DNA from 2 places in the Thioalkalivibrio sp. ALgr3 genome. Region 1 is predicted to be linked to the other one. Evidence: predicted binding sites of a transcription regulator. Region 1 holds the regulator's gene; the other holds the start of a gene.
What was found. The regulator FliA, encoded in region 1, starts transcription of late flagellar genes. The targets are predictions, from matches to a motif close to GCTAAAGTTNNNNNNNNNNCNGCCGATA.

Region 1 (7,061 bases):
ATCTCGATCCCGTGGTCCACCGCGTTGCGTACCAGATGGACCATCGGATCCGCCAGGGCCTCGACCAGGTTCTTGTCGAGGTCGGTCTCCTCGCCGAAAATCTCCAGATCGATTTCCTTGCCCAGGTTGCGGGACAGGTCGCGGATCACCCGCGGAAAGCGATTGAAGACCTTCTTCACCGGCTGCATGCGGGTCTTCATCACCGAGGCCTGGAGATCCGAGGTCACCAGCGCCAGCGAACTGATCGCCTTGCCCAGCTCGTCGTCCACGTGCTCCGAACGCAGCATGCTGAGCCGGTTACGCACCAGCACGAGTTCGCCCACCAGGTTCATGATCTCGTCGAGGCGCTCGGTATCCACGCGCACCGAGGTTTCGCCCTGGTGTCCACCGCCGCCCTGGCCGCCGCCCCCGGTACTCCCGCCGGCGCCGCCACCGCCGGAAGCGCCGCCGCGCGCACCGCCGGAGGCGGGCGCAGGACCGGAACTTTCCGCTTTCTGTTCCTTTTCCTTCCCGGCCGTGTCCCCGGGCGAGGCTGCCGCCGGTTCTGCGGCAGGCCCGGTGTCCGCATCTCCGGTGCCGCCCGCCGCGGCGGCGGACGGGGCCGGCTCGGCCGGTTCGGCCGGGGCGGTCGGTGGACCAGCGCCTTTCGCCTGCAGTTCGTCGAGCAGGCTCTCGAACTCATCGTCGGTGATCTCGTCGTCGCCACCACCCGCGTCACCGCCATCCGCGGCCGCGACCTCCGGGGCCGACTCCGCTGCCGTGCCCGGATCCACCGGCTTCGGTGGCTGGTCTCCGTGCAGGCTGTCCAGCAGGGCTTCGAACTCGTCGTCGGTGATCTCGTCCCCGGCACCCACGCGGACTTCCTCATCGCCCGGCGCGTCATCGGCTGCCGGCTCCGGCGCGGACGGCGACTCGGCCGCTTCCTCCAGCGCCTCCGACGGCCAGTCGTCGGCCGTCGCCGGCGCTGCCTCCCCGGCCGGAGCCGCGTCCGGCGTTTCTTCCGCGACCGGGGCGGCTTCGTCCCCGCCGCCGACGGGGACCGTTTCGTTGCGGGCCATGCGTCGCAGGGTGTCGACCAGATCTTCGGGCGCCGGCGTCGGCTCCTGGCCGTCGCGCAGCTCGCCGAACATCACGTTGAGGGTGTCCAGCACCCGCAGCATGGTGTCCATGAGCTGGCCGTCCACCTGGCGCTCGTGATTGCGCAACAGGTTGAAGACGTCTTCGGCGTTATGGCAGACCGTCACCAGCGGGTCCAGCCCGAGAAAACCGGCCCCGCCCTTGATGGTATGGAAACTGCGGAAGACCGCATTCAGCAGATCGGTATCGTCCGGATGCTGCTCCAGGTCGATCAGCTGTTCGTTCAGGCCTTCCAGCAGCTCCCCCGCCTCGATCAGGAAGTCCTGGAGGATTTCGTCGTTGGGGTCGATGGCCATGCGGTCTCTCCGTTCCGGTGACTCGAATCGTCGGCAGATGGCTGCCGGTGCAAGGGGATCCCGGGACGGACCCTAGAACCCCAGGCTCGACAGCAGATCGTCCACCTCGTCCTGTCCTTGAACGACATCCGTGCCGGAATCTTGAGTGTGGGGCACCGCGGGTCCATGCCCGCGGCGGTCCTCCTCGCGTGCGGTTCGTTCCGCCTCCGGGGCCTTTTCGGCCGCCGACCGGGCATCCTTCTCCAGGCGCCCGGAAGACAGGCGGATCAGCGAGACCAGGTTTTCCTCCAGATCCGTGACCAGACGGATGACCCGCCGGATCACCTGCCCGGTGAGATCCTGGTAGCTCTGTGCCATCAGGACCTGTGACAGCAACCGGCGCAGTTCCTCGGTGTCCTTGCCGGTCTGTTCGAAAAATGCATCGAGTTCGCGCGCGAACTCGCGGAATTCCTCCACCGACAGTTCGCGGTTGCGGAACCGGGTCCATTTTTCGGTGAGTTCCGCGGCACGCCCGGCGAATGCCTCGGCAATCGGCAGGGACGATTCCACCGCATTCAGGGTTTCGTGCGTGGCCTGTTCGGTCTGGGTCACCACGTAACTCAGACGCTCGCGCGCATCCGGAATCTCGTCCTGCGCCAGCTCGACCAGACGCGAATCGCCCCGGAAGCTCTCCAGTGCCTCGTGCAGTTCGCGGGTCAGCTTGCCCAGTTCGTCGAACAGTTCGCGTTCATAAGGCCGCGCGAGCTCCTGGATCAGGCGGCGCGAAGCCTCCTCGTCACCGCCTTCCAGAGCGCCCACCAGCTCCCGCGCCAGCGCGAGCCGGTCATCCCCGGAGGCATTCTCTTGTTCGGTCATCGGGTCTCTCTTGCCGTGTCAGCCGGTCGCGGTATTCAGCCTTGAGCTTCAATACGTTCGAAGATCTTTTCGATCTTCTCCTTGAGCGTCTCGGCCGTGAAGGGCTTCACAATGTAACCGTTCACGCCGGCCTCTGCCGCCTCCACGATCTGATCGCGTTTGGCTTCCGCCGTGACCATCAGCACCGGCAACGATTTCAGCCGCTCGTCCTTGCGTACCTCGCGCAGGAGGTCGATGCCCGGCATGTTGGGCATGTTCCAGTCGGTGATCAGAAAATCGAAGTCGCCGTTCTGCAGCATCGGCAGGGCCGTGCTCCCGTCGTCGGCCTCCATGGTGTTGTTGAAGCCAAGATCCCGCAGGAGATTCTTGATGATGCGCCGCATCGTGGAGAAGTCGTCCACGATCAGGATTTTCATACCCTTGTCCACAGTTCGCTCCGGGAATGTGTTTGAACCTTAGAATATCTGCAGGGACTCGACGTCTTCGAGCCACGAGCCCAGACGCGCCCGCAGACGGTGCACCGCCTGGCTGCGGATCTGGCTGACGCGCGATTCGGTCACGTCCAGCACGGCACCGATCTCGCGCAGGTTGAGTTCTTCGGTGTAGTACAGGTTGAGCACCAGTCGTTCACGCTCGGGCAGATCGCCCAGTGCGCCGGCCAGTTCCTCGCGGAACTCCCCGGCCTCGATGCGCCGCGACGGGGACTGCTCCTGCCCTTCCAGCACGCGATCCGCCTCGCCCTCCGGGCCGCCCACCTCGTCCAGCGCGAACAGATGGGCACCGGCGTGATCATCCAGCATCTGGTAGTAGGTTTCCACCGGGACGCCCAGCTCCTCGGCGATCTCCGGGGCGCGGGCGGCGCGGCCCTCGCGGGCCTCCACCGTCTGCATCGCCTCGGAGATCCGCCGGCTGTTGCGGTGCACCGAGCGCGGCGTCCAGTCGCTGCGACGCAGCTCGTCGATCATCGCCCCGCGGATGCGGATCCCGGCGTAGGTGGCGAAGGTCGCCCCCTGGCCGCCTTCGAACTGCCGCGCGGCCTCGATCAGCCCCACCATGCCCGCCTGCACCAGGTCATCCACCTGAACCGAGGCCGGCAGCCGGGCCATCAGGTGATGGGCGATCCGATTCACCAGCTCGACGTGGTCCGCGACCAGCTGGTCCGGTCCGCCGGTCCCCGCCCGGGCGTATCCTGCAAGTCTGTTCTTTGGCGTGTTCATGCGCTTTGCAGCATCCTTTCGACGAAGAACCCAACTCCCCCGCTGGCGCCGCGGGCCACCGGCCAGCCGTCGACCTTGCGCGCCAGCTCGAGGAACGCCCGTCCCGCCGGGCTGCCCGGGGACTGCTGCACCACCGGCGCCCGTTTCTGCACCGCCTGGCGCAGGGCATCATCCAGCGGAATCACGCCCACCAGATCCAGTATGACCTCCGGCAGATAGGTGGAACAAACCGCCTGCAGCTTCTGCATCACCCGTTCCGCCCCGGCTCGGCCCTGCACCATGTTCGCGACCACGCGGAACCGGTTCACGCCATGATCCCGATGCAGGACCTTGATCAGCGCATAGGCGTCGGTCATCGATGCCGGCTCGTCGGTGACCACCACCAGGGTCTCCTGCACGGCCTGACAGAAACTGGTCACCGACTCCTGCAACCCGGCCGCGGTATCCACCACCAGTACGTCCAGCGGTCGCGTATACATGCTGAAGGCCTGGATCAGACCGTGATGTTCCGGCCGGCTCAGGTTGGCCATGGTCGCGATCCCGGACGCGGAAGGCACCACGCGGATTCCCTCCGGGCCCTCGATGATCACGTCTTCCAGATCCTCGACGTCCCCGGTCACCAGGTCGTGCAGCGTCCGCTGCGGACGCAGGCCCAGCAGTACATCGACATTCGCGAGCCCCAGATCCGCATCGAACAGCATGACCTCGCGTCCCAGACGGGCCAGTCCGACCGACAGGTTGACCGAGACATTGGTCTTGCCGACCCCGCCCTTGCCCGAGGCCACCGCGACCACCTTCAGGGGCTTAGTGTTGTGTGACATGACGTCCCTTCAGCACCGGTTGAATCATTTCCAGCGGGGCGGGCTCCTCGCCCGCGGCCGGCTCGTCCGCGGATCGCGGTCGCCGCGCCTCGCGTTCCGTCGCCTGGCGCCGCCGCCAGGCCTGCATCGCCTCGTCGACCCAGGCATCGGCCGCCCCGTGCTCGGGTTCCTCCTGTAGCGCCAGGCGGGTCAGATGTCCGGTATCCACGCGATGGAAGTCCTCGGCGATGCGCTGGCCGTCGCTCATGAACGCAACACCCAGCGGCTGGTCCAGCAGTACCGAAAGCACCTCGCCCAGCTGTTCCGCCTCGTCCAGCTTGGTCAGTACCAGGGCCGAGGGTTCCGTGGGGGCAAATGCCTCCAGCACCCGCCGCAGGGCCATCCCCTGGGTGGTGGCCGCGATCACCAGCCAGGTCTCCGCGCGCACGTCGGCGGGCATGTCCGTCAGCAGGGGTTCGCGCGGGGCGGTACGCGGCGACTGTCCGGCGGTATCCACCAGGATCAGGTGCCCGCTGCCCGCCGAGCGCCGCGCCATCTCGCGCAGCTCGGCCTCCGTCTCCACCACACGCACCGCGGTTCCCGCCATCTGGCCGAAGGCCTGCAACTGCCGCGTCGCGCCGATGCGCTGCGCGTCCATGGTGACCAGGGTGACCGAATCCGGCCCCATGCGGCGGATCTGGCGCAGTGCAATCCGGGCAATGGTGGTGGTCTTGCCGACCCCGGTCGGTCCCTCCAGCGCGAGCACCCCGCCCTCGTCGAGGATCGAGGCGCGCGCGGTGACGATGGCACCCGACAGGCGTGCCCGCAGGCGCTCCCATGCCTCCTCCGAGCTGTGATCGTCGAGGATGCTGCCGGCCAGGCTGCGCGCCAGCGGCTCGCGGAAGCCCAGATCCATCAGCCGCGCCTTGCATTCGGCCGCCAGTGGATGCCGCGCCGCCCAGCGGGCCTGCTCGTTCTCTTCGTACTGCCGCGTCAGCAGACTGCGCAGATCCCGCAGTTCCTGACGCATCGCGGACACCTCGGGGTCGGTGGGCCATTGCGGGGCCGGCCGCTGCCGGGACCCGGCAGCCGATCCCCCGCCGGCGGAAGCCGCCGCGGGCTCCGGCGCGCGCGAGTGCTCACCACGTGGCGCCGATTCATCGCGCACACCCTGGCGCATCGATTCCCGGGCGGAGCGTGCCCCGCTGCCGGCGTCGTCCTGCCGCGGGGCACCCCGGCCGTCACCCTCTGCCGTTCCGGCGGGCTCCTCGCCGCCATCGAGGGCCGCGACCACCTCCAGCCAGCCGTCGACCCGGCGGCTGGACAGGATCACGGCGTCCTCGCCCTGCTCCTCGCGGACCTGGCGCATCGCGTCGCGCATGTCCCGTGCCCGGTATCGTCTGACATTCATCGTTCGCTCTCCCGCCGATCGTTGACTGGTGCTTCAGGCCATGCCCGTTCGCACATCACGCCGACTTCTTGTCTGCTTCATCCTGTCCCACCGTGGCCACCACCCGGATCCGCCGGTTGTCCGGGATCTCGGTGAATGCGAGGACGGTCAGGTTGCGCACCGCGCCCCGCAGCCACCCGGCGATCCAGGAGCGGATTTCCGGGGCCACCACCAGCACCGCCGGCTGTCCCGCCGCCTCCTGACGCTGGGCGGCCTCGCCCACCGATCGTTGCAGGCGTTCGGCCAGGCCCGGCTCCAGTCCGACGGTGTCGCCATTGCTGCCCTGCAGAGACTTATGCAAAAGCTGTTCCAACGAGGGGTCGAGGGCGATCAGGGGCAGCTCCTCCTCCGGTCCCACCAGGTCCTGGACGATGGAGCGCGACAGGGCGACCCGGACTGCGGCGGTCAAAGTGCCGGGATCCTGACTCTTGGCACCCTCCTCTGCCAGGGTTTCGGCGATCGTGCGCAGATCGCGGATGGAGACCTGTTCGGCCAGCAGGTTCTGCAGCACCTTCAGGATCACGCTCAGCGACAGCGTCTTCGGCACCAGGTTTTCCACCAGCTTGGGCGAACGCTGCGCCAGCTGGTCCAGCAGGTGCTGGGCCTCCTCGTGGCCGATCAGCCGGTGCGCGTTCTCGCGGAACACCTGCGACAGATGGGTCGCGATCACCGTGGACACGTCCACCACGGTGTACCCCGCCCCCTGCGCCTGTTCGCGGTTCTCCGGGTCGATCCACAGGGCATCCAGGTTGAACGTCGGATCCTTGGTCGGCGTCCCCGGTACCTCGCCGAAGACCTCGCCCGGGTTGATCGCCAGCTCCTTGTCCGGGAACACCTCGGCCTCGGCGACGGTCACGCCCAGCAGGGCGATGCGGTAGGTGTTCGGACTCAGTTCGAGGTTGTCGCGGATATGCACCGGCTGCAGCAGGAAGCCCAGCTCCTGCGACAGCTTGCGGCGCACGCCCTTGATCCGCCCCATCAGCTGCCCGTCCTGGGTCCGGTCCACTAGCGGGATCAGGCGGTAGCCGACCTCCAGCGACACCAGGTCCACCGGCGGCACGTCTTCCCAGGACAGCTCGCGGTTCTCCGGCGAGGGTTCCTGTTCGGCCTCCGGCAGACGCTCCACCTCGGCCGCCTCCTCGCGACGCTGGCGCGACATCAGATAGCCACCCCCGGCGGCCAGCGAGGCCAGGCCGAGGAACACCGCATTGGGCATCCCCGGCACCATGCCCAGCGATGCGATCACCCCGCCGACCACGTACATCACGCGCGGGTTGGAGAACATCTGCCCGACCACCTGCTGGCC
Region 2 (7,061 bases), on a different contig from region 1:
CTCGGGCACGGTCTGGAAGAACCGGGATCGCCGCGACTCGCTGAGCCCGCGCACGATGCTCAGACCGTCATAGACTCCCTTGCGCGCGTCTTCCAGCACGCCTTCCGACAGGTCCGTCCCGAGAATGCTGACGGGCGCCACCCGGCGCGGGCGCGACGCCTCCCATTCCGAGACCACCATCGAGATGCTGTAGGGCTCCTGGCCACTGGAACACCCGGCCGACCAGACCTTGATCGACGACCGCGTGGAAGCCAGCTCCGGGAGGATCACGTGGCGCAGGATCTCGAACGGAAAACCGTCGCGAAACCAGGAGGTTTCGTTGGTGGTCATCGCGTCGATGACGCGCGTGCGCAGCTTCGGACTGGGCGCCTTGCGCAGGGCGTGGAGCAGTTCCGGCACGTCCTTGTAGCCGAATTCATCCAGCAGGCGGGACAGCCGGCTGGACACCAGGTACTGGCGGCTGTCCCCCAGCACCAGGCCACAGCACTCGGAGAGAAAGCGCGCGAATTCTTCGTAGTCACGGGAATCGATCACGCACAAAACTCCGTGTTAACACGTGCCGGGCCCGTCCGCCGTCCGCTGGTTGTTCGGTTCGAGGATTCCATGCCGCCACAGTATAGGGCTTCAGGGCGACCTTGCGGGAGTCCGCGACACGCAAAGGGGCGGCAAGTGCCGACCGCCCGCCTCCGCCGGGCCGGCAACCCCTCGCCCCCGGTAACCACCGACATCTCAGGCGGTCTTGTTGATCTGTTCCAGGACCGCACTGGCCAGTTCGTCCGGGTTGAACTTGGAAAGGAACGCATCCGCGCCGGCCCGACGCACCATGTCGGTATTGAATTCGCCGCTGAGCGAGGAATGCAGCAGCACCCGCAGCGGCCGCAGCCGCTCGTTCTCGCGGATCTTTGCCGTCAGGGTATAACCGTCCATGCGCGGCATTTCGATATCCGAGATCACCAGCTCGACCGTGTCGTGGATCGGGCCCTCTGCGGCTTTCTCCTCCAGGTAATCCAGGGCTTCACGCCCGTCCTTGCACAGCACGTAGGGCCACTCGAGCCCCTGGATGGCGCTTTCGATCTGGCGGCGGGCCACCACCGAGTCGTCGGCGATGACGATTTCCCGACGCTCGGGTGTCTGCTCGGCCACCGCGGAACGCACGCTTTCCGACACCTCGGTGGGCAGCGGATTGACCAGCGACAGCACGCGCTCCACGTCGATGATCTCCACCAGCTTGTTGTCGAGTTCGGTGACCGCCACCAGAAACGACTCGCGCCCGGTGCCGCGCGGGGGCGACTTCACCTGGTCCCAGTTGACGTTCACGATGCGATCCACCGCCGATACCATGAAGCCCTGCACCGAGCGGTTGAACTCCGTGATCACAACCTTCTGCTGCCCGTCCGCCCCGGCCCGGGTCGATTGCATGCCCATCGCCCGCGCCAGATCGATGATCGGCACGGTCTTGTCGCGCAGGGTGGTGACGCCCCGCACCACCCCGGCGGACCCGGGAATCTGGCGCAACTGCGGCAGCGGAATCACCTCGCGCACCTTGAACACGTTGATCCCGAAGGTCTGCGTGCCGCCCAGATAGAACAGCAGAAGCTCCATCCGGTTCTGCCCGACCATCTGCGTGCGCTGGTTCACGTCGTCAATAAACTGACTCACGGTTCTCGCCCCCTGGGTTGTTCTCCCTGCTAACGGCCGCGCCGGCGGGAGCTTGAACCACGCATCGGGCGCGCAGGACAGGCGCCGGATGCCATGGCACAGAATCTGCATGTATTCCGTTACGAAGACACAGGGTCAACGGTGACCGGACATGCACCTTCTCAAGTTACAGGCTTTGCTCCCGTACCGCAGCCCGGGCCGCAGCGGGGGTACGCTCCTCCTGATGCTCGCGCTCCTCGCCCCGACCGCGCAAGCGGAGATCGAGCCGGTGCAGAACATTCGCGACAGCGCGGAACGGTTCCTGCACCAACAGCTGGGGGACCACAACGGTGACGATGTGGAGGTGCAACTCGGTCATGTCGACGAGCGCCTGCGCCTCAAGCGCTGCGACGAGCCCCTGGAGGCTTCGCTGCCGCCCGGCGGACGCCCGAGGGGCAATACCGCGGTCAACATCCGTTGCCCCGGACCGGTGACCTGGTCGGTGTACGTTCCGGCCGCCGTGGAACGCCACGCCGAGGTGGTGGTGGCCCGACGCAACCTGTCGCGTCAGCAGACCCTGGGACCGGGCGATCTGCGCATGGAACGCATCGAGACGTCGCGCCAGGCCACCCATTATTTCGAGGATGCATCCGAGGTCGTCGGTCTGCAGACCCGCCGCGCGATCCGCCAGGGCCAGGTCATCGGCCAGCAGCACGTCAACGAACGCCAGGTGATCCAGCGCGGCCAGCGCGTTACCATCCTCGCCAACAGCGGCAGCGTCACTATCCGCATGCAGGGCGAAGCCCTGGAGGACGCCACGGCCGGCGACTGGATCCGCGTGCGCAACACGTCCTCGGGACGCGAGATCGAGGGCGAGGTCCAGCCATCGGGCACGGTTCGCGTCGCCCTGTAGTAAAATGTGACGGAAATCCCGCAACTGACCCTACAGTTTCGGGCATTCCGGCCGATACACGCGGTAGACCAGTAAAACGACAGGACAAAGTCATGGATATCAAAGGCCCCAACATCAACGGCCTGCGCCCCGACAGCCAGAACGGCGGAGTCCGCGGCCGTGACGACGACGCCCGCACCGGCGGCAACGGGGTGGATCGCGCCGGCAATGGCGATGCCGCCAGCGGCGACGCCGTCACCCTGACCGGCGCCGCCCAGGCCATGAACGGCAGCGGCGAAGCCAGCGAGGCCGCACCGTTCAACGAGGCGAAGGTGGCCGAGATCCGCGAGGCGATCGCTCAGGGGAACTACCCGATCGACAACGAAGAGCTGGCCGATCGCATGATGGAAATCGAAGGCCTGCTGCGGTGATCCGGTGGTGACCGACGAAACCGGAATTCGTCCTTCCCTGGAGGAATCCATCCGTCTCGGACAACGGCTGGAGGATATCCTGCTGGAGGAAACCCGGGCCATTGAGTCACGCGAACCGGATCGACTGCAGGCCGCGGTCCAGCGCAAGCAGGAACTGCTGCGTGCACTGGAAACCGAAACCCGCAAACAGCAGCAATGGATCGAGGCCCGCGGGGCCGAGTTCACCCCGGAAGGGGTGGCGCGGCTGTTCGCGCGGCTGGAGGGAGGGGAGCACCTCAATGACCGCTGGCAGGCGCTGCGGGCGACGATCGAACGCTGCAACGAACTCAACCAGGGCAATGCCCGGCTGATCGAACGCAACCAGCGCCGGGTGCAGATGTCCATGCAGATCCTGCGCGGCGAGGACAGCGGCCCGGCCACGACCTACGATCCCTACGGCAAGGCCCGCCACCGTCGTACCACCGGCCAGACCATCACCCGCGCCTGAGCCCGGGTTGGCTCCGGACAGGCGTGAACTCCGTCACAGGGTGTATGATGCGCGAACCCACTTCGGACGCGACGTGCCCTCATGGATGACAACGATTATACCGTCGACACCCCGGAACGCATCGGCCAGATCCTGCGCGACCTGGACCATGGCCTGACCCTGGTCAGTATCCGCCTGGAAGAAAGCGGCCCGCTGCACACCTCGGCGCTGATCCGTCTGGATGCCGACGCGCGGCGTCTCTACCTCGACCAGCTGCAACCTCCTTCCCTGCACCAGCGGATCCGGCCCGGCCAGCCCCTGCGCGTATTCGCGACCCTGCGCGGGGTGGCCGTGCGGTTTACCACCGAGGTCCGCCAGATCGTCAGCGAATCCCCGGGGGATCTCTACGAATGTCCGTATCCCGCCGAACTGCAATACCTGCAGCGTCGCGAGACCTTCCGCGTTCATATCCCCCTGAGCAATCGCCCGACCCTGCAGATCCAGGGCGAGATGCACGAAGAACCGATCGAGGGATCGGTGGTGGACCTTTCGGCCGAAGGCATGTGCGTGGAACTGCCGAATGAAGTGCTGCAGGAGATCCCCTATGGCAGCCGCCTGGAATTCACCAACCTGCTGCTCCCGGACGTGCAGGAAAGGGTCTCCGGCGCCGCCAGGCTGGCCAACTCGCGCCCTTCCACTCGCGAAGGCCATTCGTATGCCGGCTGCGCGATCATCGAGATGTCGGCCCGCCTGGAACGTGCGATCAACGTCGCCCTGCTGTTCTATCAGCGTGAGGAACGCCGCCGCGCGATGAACTGACTGACCCCGGCTTCCGTGCCCACAAAAAAGGCCCGCACGAGCATCACTTGCCGTGCGGGCCTTTTGCGTTCTGGCGGAGAGTGAGGGATTCGAACCCTCGATGGGCTTTTGACCCATACTCCCTTAGCAGGGGAGCGCCTTCAACCACTCGGCCAACTCTCCGTAACTGCGGTGCAGAGGATACGGATTCACGCCGCGGAATGAAAGCCCGCGCGGCCCCGAATTGATGATTTTACCTTCATTCGGGCCGCGCGGAGATCGCAGCGTCGGACGTCACTCGTTCCCGCGATTGTCGCCGGAGCCGTGTTCCGTATCTTCGTCCTGAATCCGCTGAAAGATCTCTTCGCGATGAACCGCCACGTCCGGGGGCGCATTGATGCCGATCCGGACCTGGTTGCCCTTCACACCCAGAACGGTGACGGAGACGTCATCGCCGATCATGAGGGTCTCCCCCACCCGACGCGTCAGTATGAGCATGCTTTTCTCCACAGTACCTGTGTCGGACGAGGTCGGTCGCCCGGAATCCGTTGATTGAGTCGTCACCCCTGCTCCTTTGGTAGACCGGCTGGCTCCTCTTCGAGTTCAAAGGCATCGTGCAGCGCACGCACCGCCAGTTCGAGGTATTTTTCGTCCACGACCACCGAGATCTTGATCTCCGACGTCGAGATCATCCGGATGTTGATGTTTTCCCGCGACAGGGCCTCGAACATCCGGCTGGCAATACCCGCATGCGACCGCATGCCGACACCCACGACCGAGATCTTGACGATATGGACGTCGCCCGAGACCTCGCGGGCGCCCAGTTCGTCCGCTGCCCCCTGCAGCAGTTCCAGCGCCTTCTCGTAGTCGTTGCGATGCACGGTGAAGGTGAAATCGGTCGTGCGGCCGTCCTCGCCGACGTTCTGCACGATCATGTCCACCTCGATGTTGGCATCCGCCACCGGCCCGAGGATGCGATGCGCGACCCCGGGCTGATCCGGCACGCCGCCCACCGTCAGCTGCGCCTCGTTCTGATTGAACGCGATTCCCGCGACCAGCGCCTGTTCCACCGCTGCATCCTCCTCCGTGGTGATGAGTGTCCCAGGTCCCTCGCCAAACGACGAAAGGACACGTAAGGGGACGTTATACTTGCCCGCAAATTCCACTGCCCGGATCTGTAGCACCTTCGAACCGAGGCTCGCCATCTCCAGCATCTCCTCGAAGGTCACTCGTTCGAGGCGCCGGGCCTGGGGCACCAGTCGCGGATCGGTGGTGTACACCCCGTCCACGTCGGTATAGATGCGACATTCATCGGCTTTCAGGGCCGCAGCCAGCGCGACGGCGGTAGTGTCGGAGCCACCACGCCCCAGGGTCGTGATCGCCCCGTCCTCGTCCACGCCCTGGAAGCCGGCCACGACCACGATGCGGCCGGCCTCCAGGTCATCACGCACGCGGGCGTCGTCGATACTGCGGATCCGCGCCTTGTTGTAGGCGCTATCGGTCCGGATGGTCACCTGGGCACCGGTATAGGAGCGCGCCGGACAGCCTTTCGCCTCCAGTGCCATCGCCAGCAGGGCGATGGTGACCTGCTCACCGGTGGACAGCAGGACATCCAGCTCCCGCCCGTCGACCCGCGGGTTGAGTTCGTTCGCCAGCCCCAGCAGGCGATCGGTCTCGCCGCTCATCGCGGACACCACGATCACCAGCTGATGGCCCTCCTCGCGCAGATGGAGCGCGCGTTCGGCCACCGCCCGGATGCGTTCGGTCGTCCCGACCGAGGTGCCGCCAAATTTCAGTACCAGCAACGCCATTGCAGAATCCCTGTCCGGCCCGAAGGCGGCGCATTAAACACGAAATCGGGTTGCATCCAAAGCAAACCCGCCCTTCCAATCCGGAATTTGGTCAGCCCAGCAATTCGCGAACGGTGTCCTCCACCGAGGCCAGCGCCGCGTCGAGTTTCTCGGGGCTCTGCCCGCCGGCCATGGCCATGTCCGGCCGGCCACCGCCCTTGCCGTCGACCTGAGCGGCCACGCGCCCGACCACATCGCCGGCGCGGATCCGGCCGGTTTCCTCCTTGGTGACCCCGGCGACCAGAGAGACCTTGCCTTCCTCGGTGGCGGTGCCCAGCACCACCACGGCACGGCCGAGCTTCTGCTTGAGCTGATCGACCATGTCGCGCAGGGCCTTGGGCTCCACGCCCTCCACCGGGGCCGCCAGCACCTTCAGGCCGTCGACCTCCACCGCGCGGCTGGAGAGATCGTCGCCGGCCTGACTGGCGAGCTTGCCCTTCAGGCGTTCGATCTCCTTCTCCAGCTCGCGATTGCGCTCCTGCAGCTGGCGCACCTTGTCCGGGGCGTCGGCGCGGCCGGCCCGCAGGCGGTCCGCCACCGCATCCAGATGGCCCAGCTGCTGGTCCATCCAGCGCAGGGCCACCTCGCCGGCCACCGCCTCGATGCGGCGGATCCCGGCGGCGACCCCGCCTTCGACCGTAATCCGGAACGGCCCGATGTCGCCGGTGCGCTCCACGTGGGTGCCACCGCACAGCTCGACCGAGGAACCGATCTTCAGCACCCGCACCTCGTCGCCGTATTTCTCCCCGAACAGGGCCACGGCACCCGACTCCATGGCCGAGTCGATGTCCATGATGCGCGTGTCGGTGGCCTCGTTCGCCAGGATCTCGGCGTTGACCTGATCCTCGATCGATTTCAGCTGCTCGGTGGTCAGCGGCTCCATGTGCGTGAAGTCGAACCGCAGGCGCTCGGAGTCCACCAGCGAGCCCTTCTGCTGGACGTGATCGCCCAGCTGGTCGCGCAGGGCCTTGTGCAGCAGATGCGTG

Region 2: a site for FliA is predicted at 1,690-1,717, ahead of C998_RS0112545 (chemotaxis protein). Genes of this name have one in related genera too.

Annotation. Positions count from the first base shown of each region.
Region 1 covers NZ_KB897977.1:189,560-196,620, forward strand. The annotation lists gene C998_RS0103525 (chemotaxis protein CheA) at 1-1,433, opposite strand, end outside; gene C998_RS0103530 (protein phosphatase CheZ) at 1,506-2,288, opposite strand; gene C998_RS0103535 (chemotaxis response regulator CheY) at 2,324-2,704, opposite strand; gene C998_RS0103540 (RNA polymerase sigma factor FliA) at 2,744-3,505, opposite strand; gene C998_RS0103545 (MinD/ParA family protein) at 3,502-4,326, opposite strand; gene flhF (flagellar biosynthesis protein FlhF) at 4,310-5,716, opposite strand; gene flhA (flagellar biosynthesis protein FlhA) at 5,772-7,061, opposite strand, start outside.
Region 2 covers NZ_KB897995.1:20,258-27,318, forward strand. The annotation lists gene C998_RS0112540 (protein-glutamate O-methyltransferase CheR) at 1-534, opposite strand, end outside; gene C998_RS0112545 (chemotaxis protein) at 730-1,659, opposite strand; gene flgA (flagellar basal body P-ring formation chaperone FlgA) at 1,883-2,551, shown strand; gene flgM (flagellar biosynthesis anti-sigma factor FlgM) at 2,644-2,961, shown strand; gene C998_RS0112560 (flagella synthesis protein FlgN) at 2,966-3,448, shown strand; gene C998_RS0112565 (flagellar brake protein) at 3,530-4,246, shown strand; tRNA gene C998_RS0112570 (tRNA-Ser) at 4,318-4,408, opposite strand; gene csrA (carbon storage regulator CsrA) at 4,520-4,723, opposite strand; gene C998_RS0112580 (aspartate kinase) at 4,786-6,036, opposite strand; gene alaS (alanine--tRNA ligase) at 6,128-7,061, opposite strand, start outside.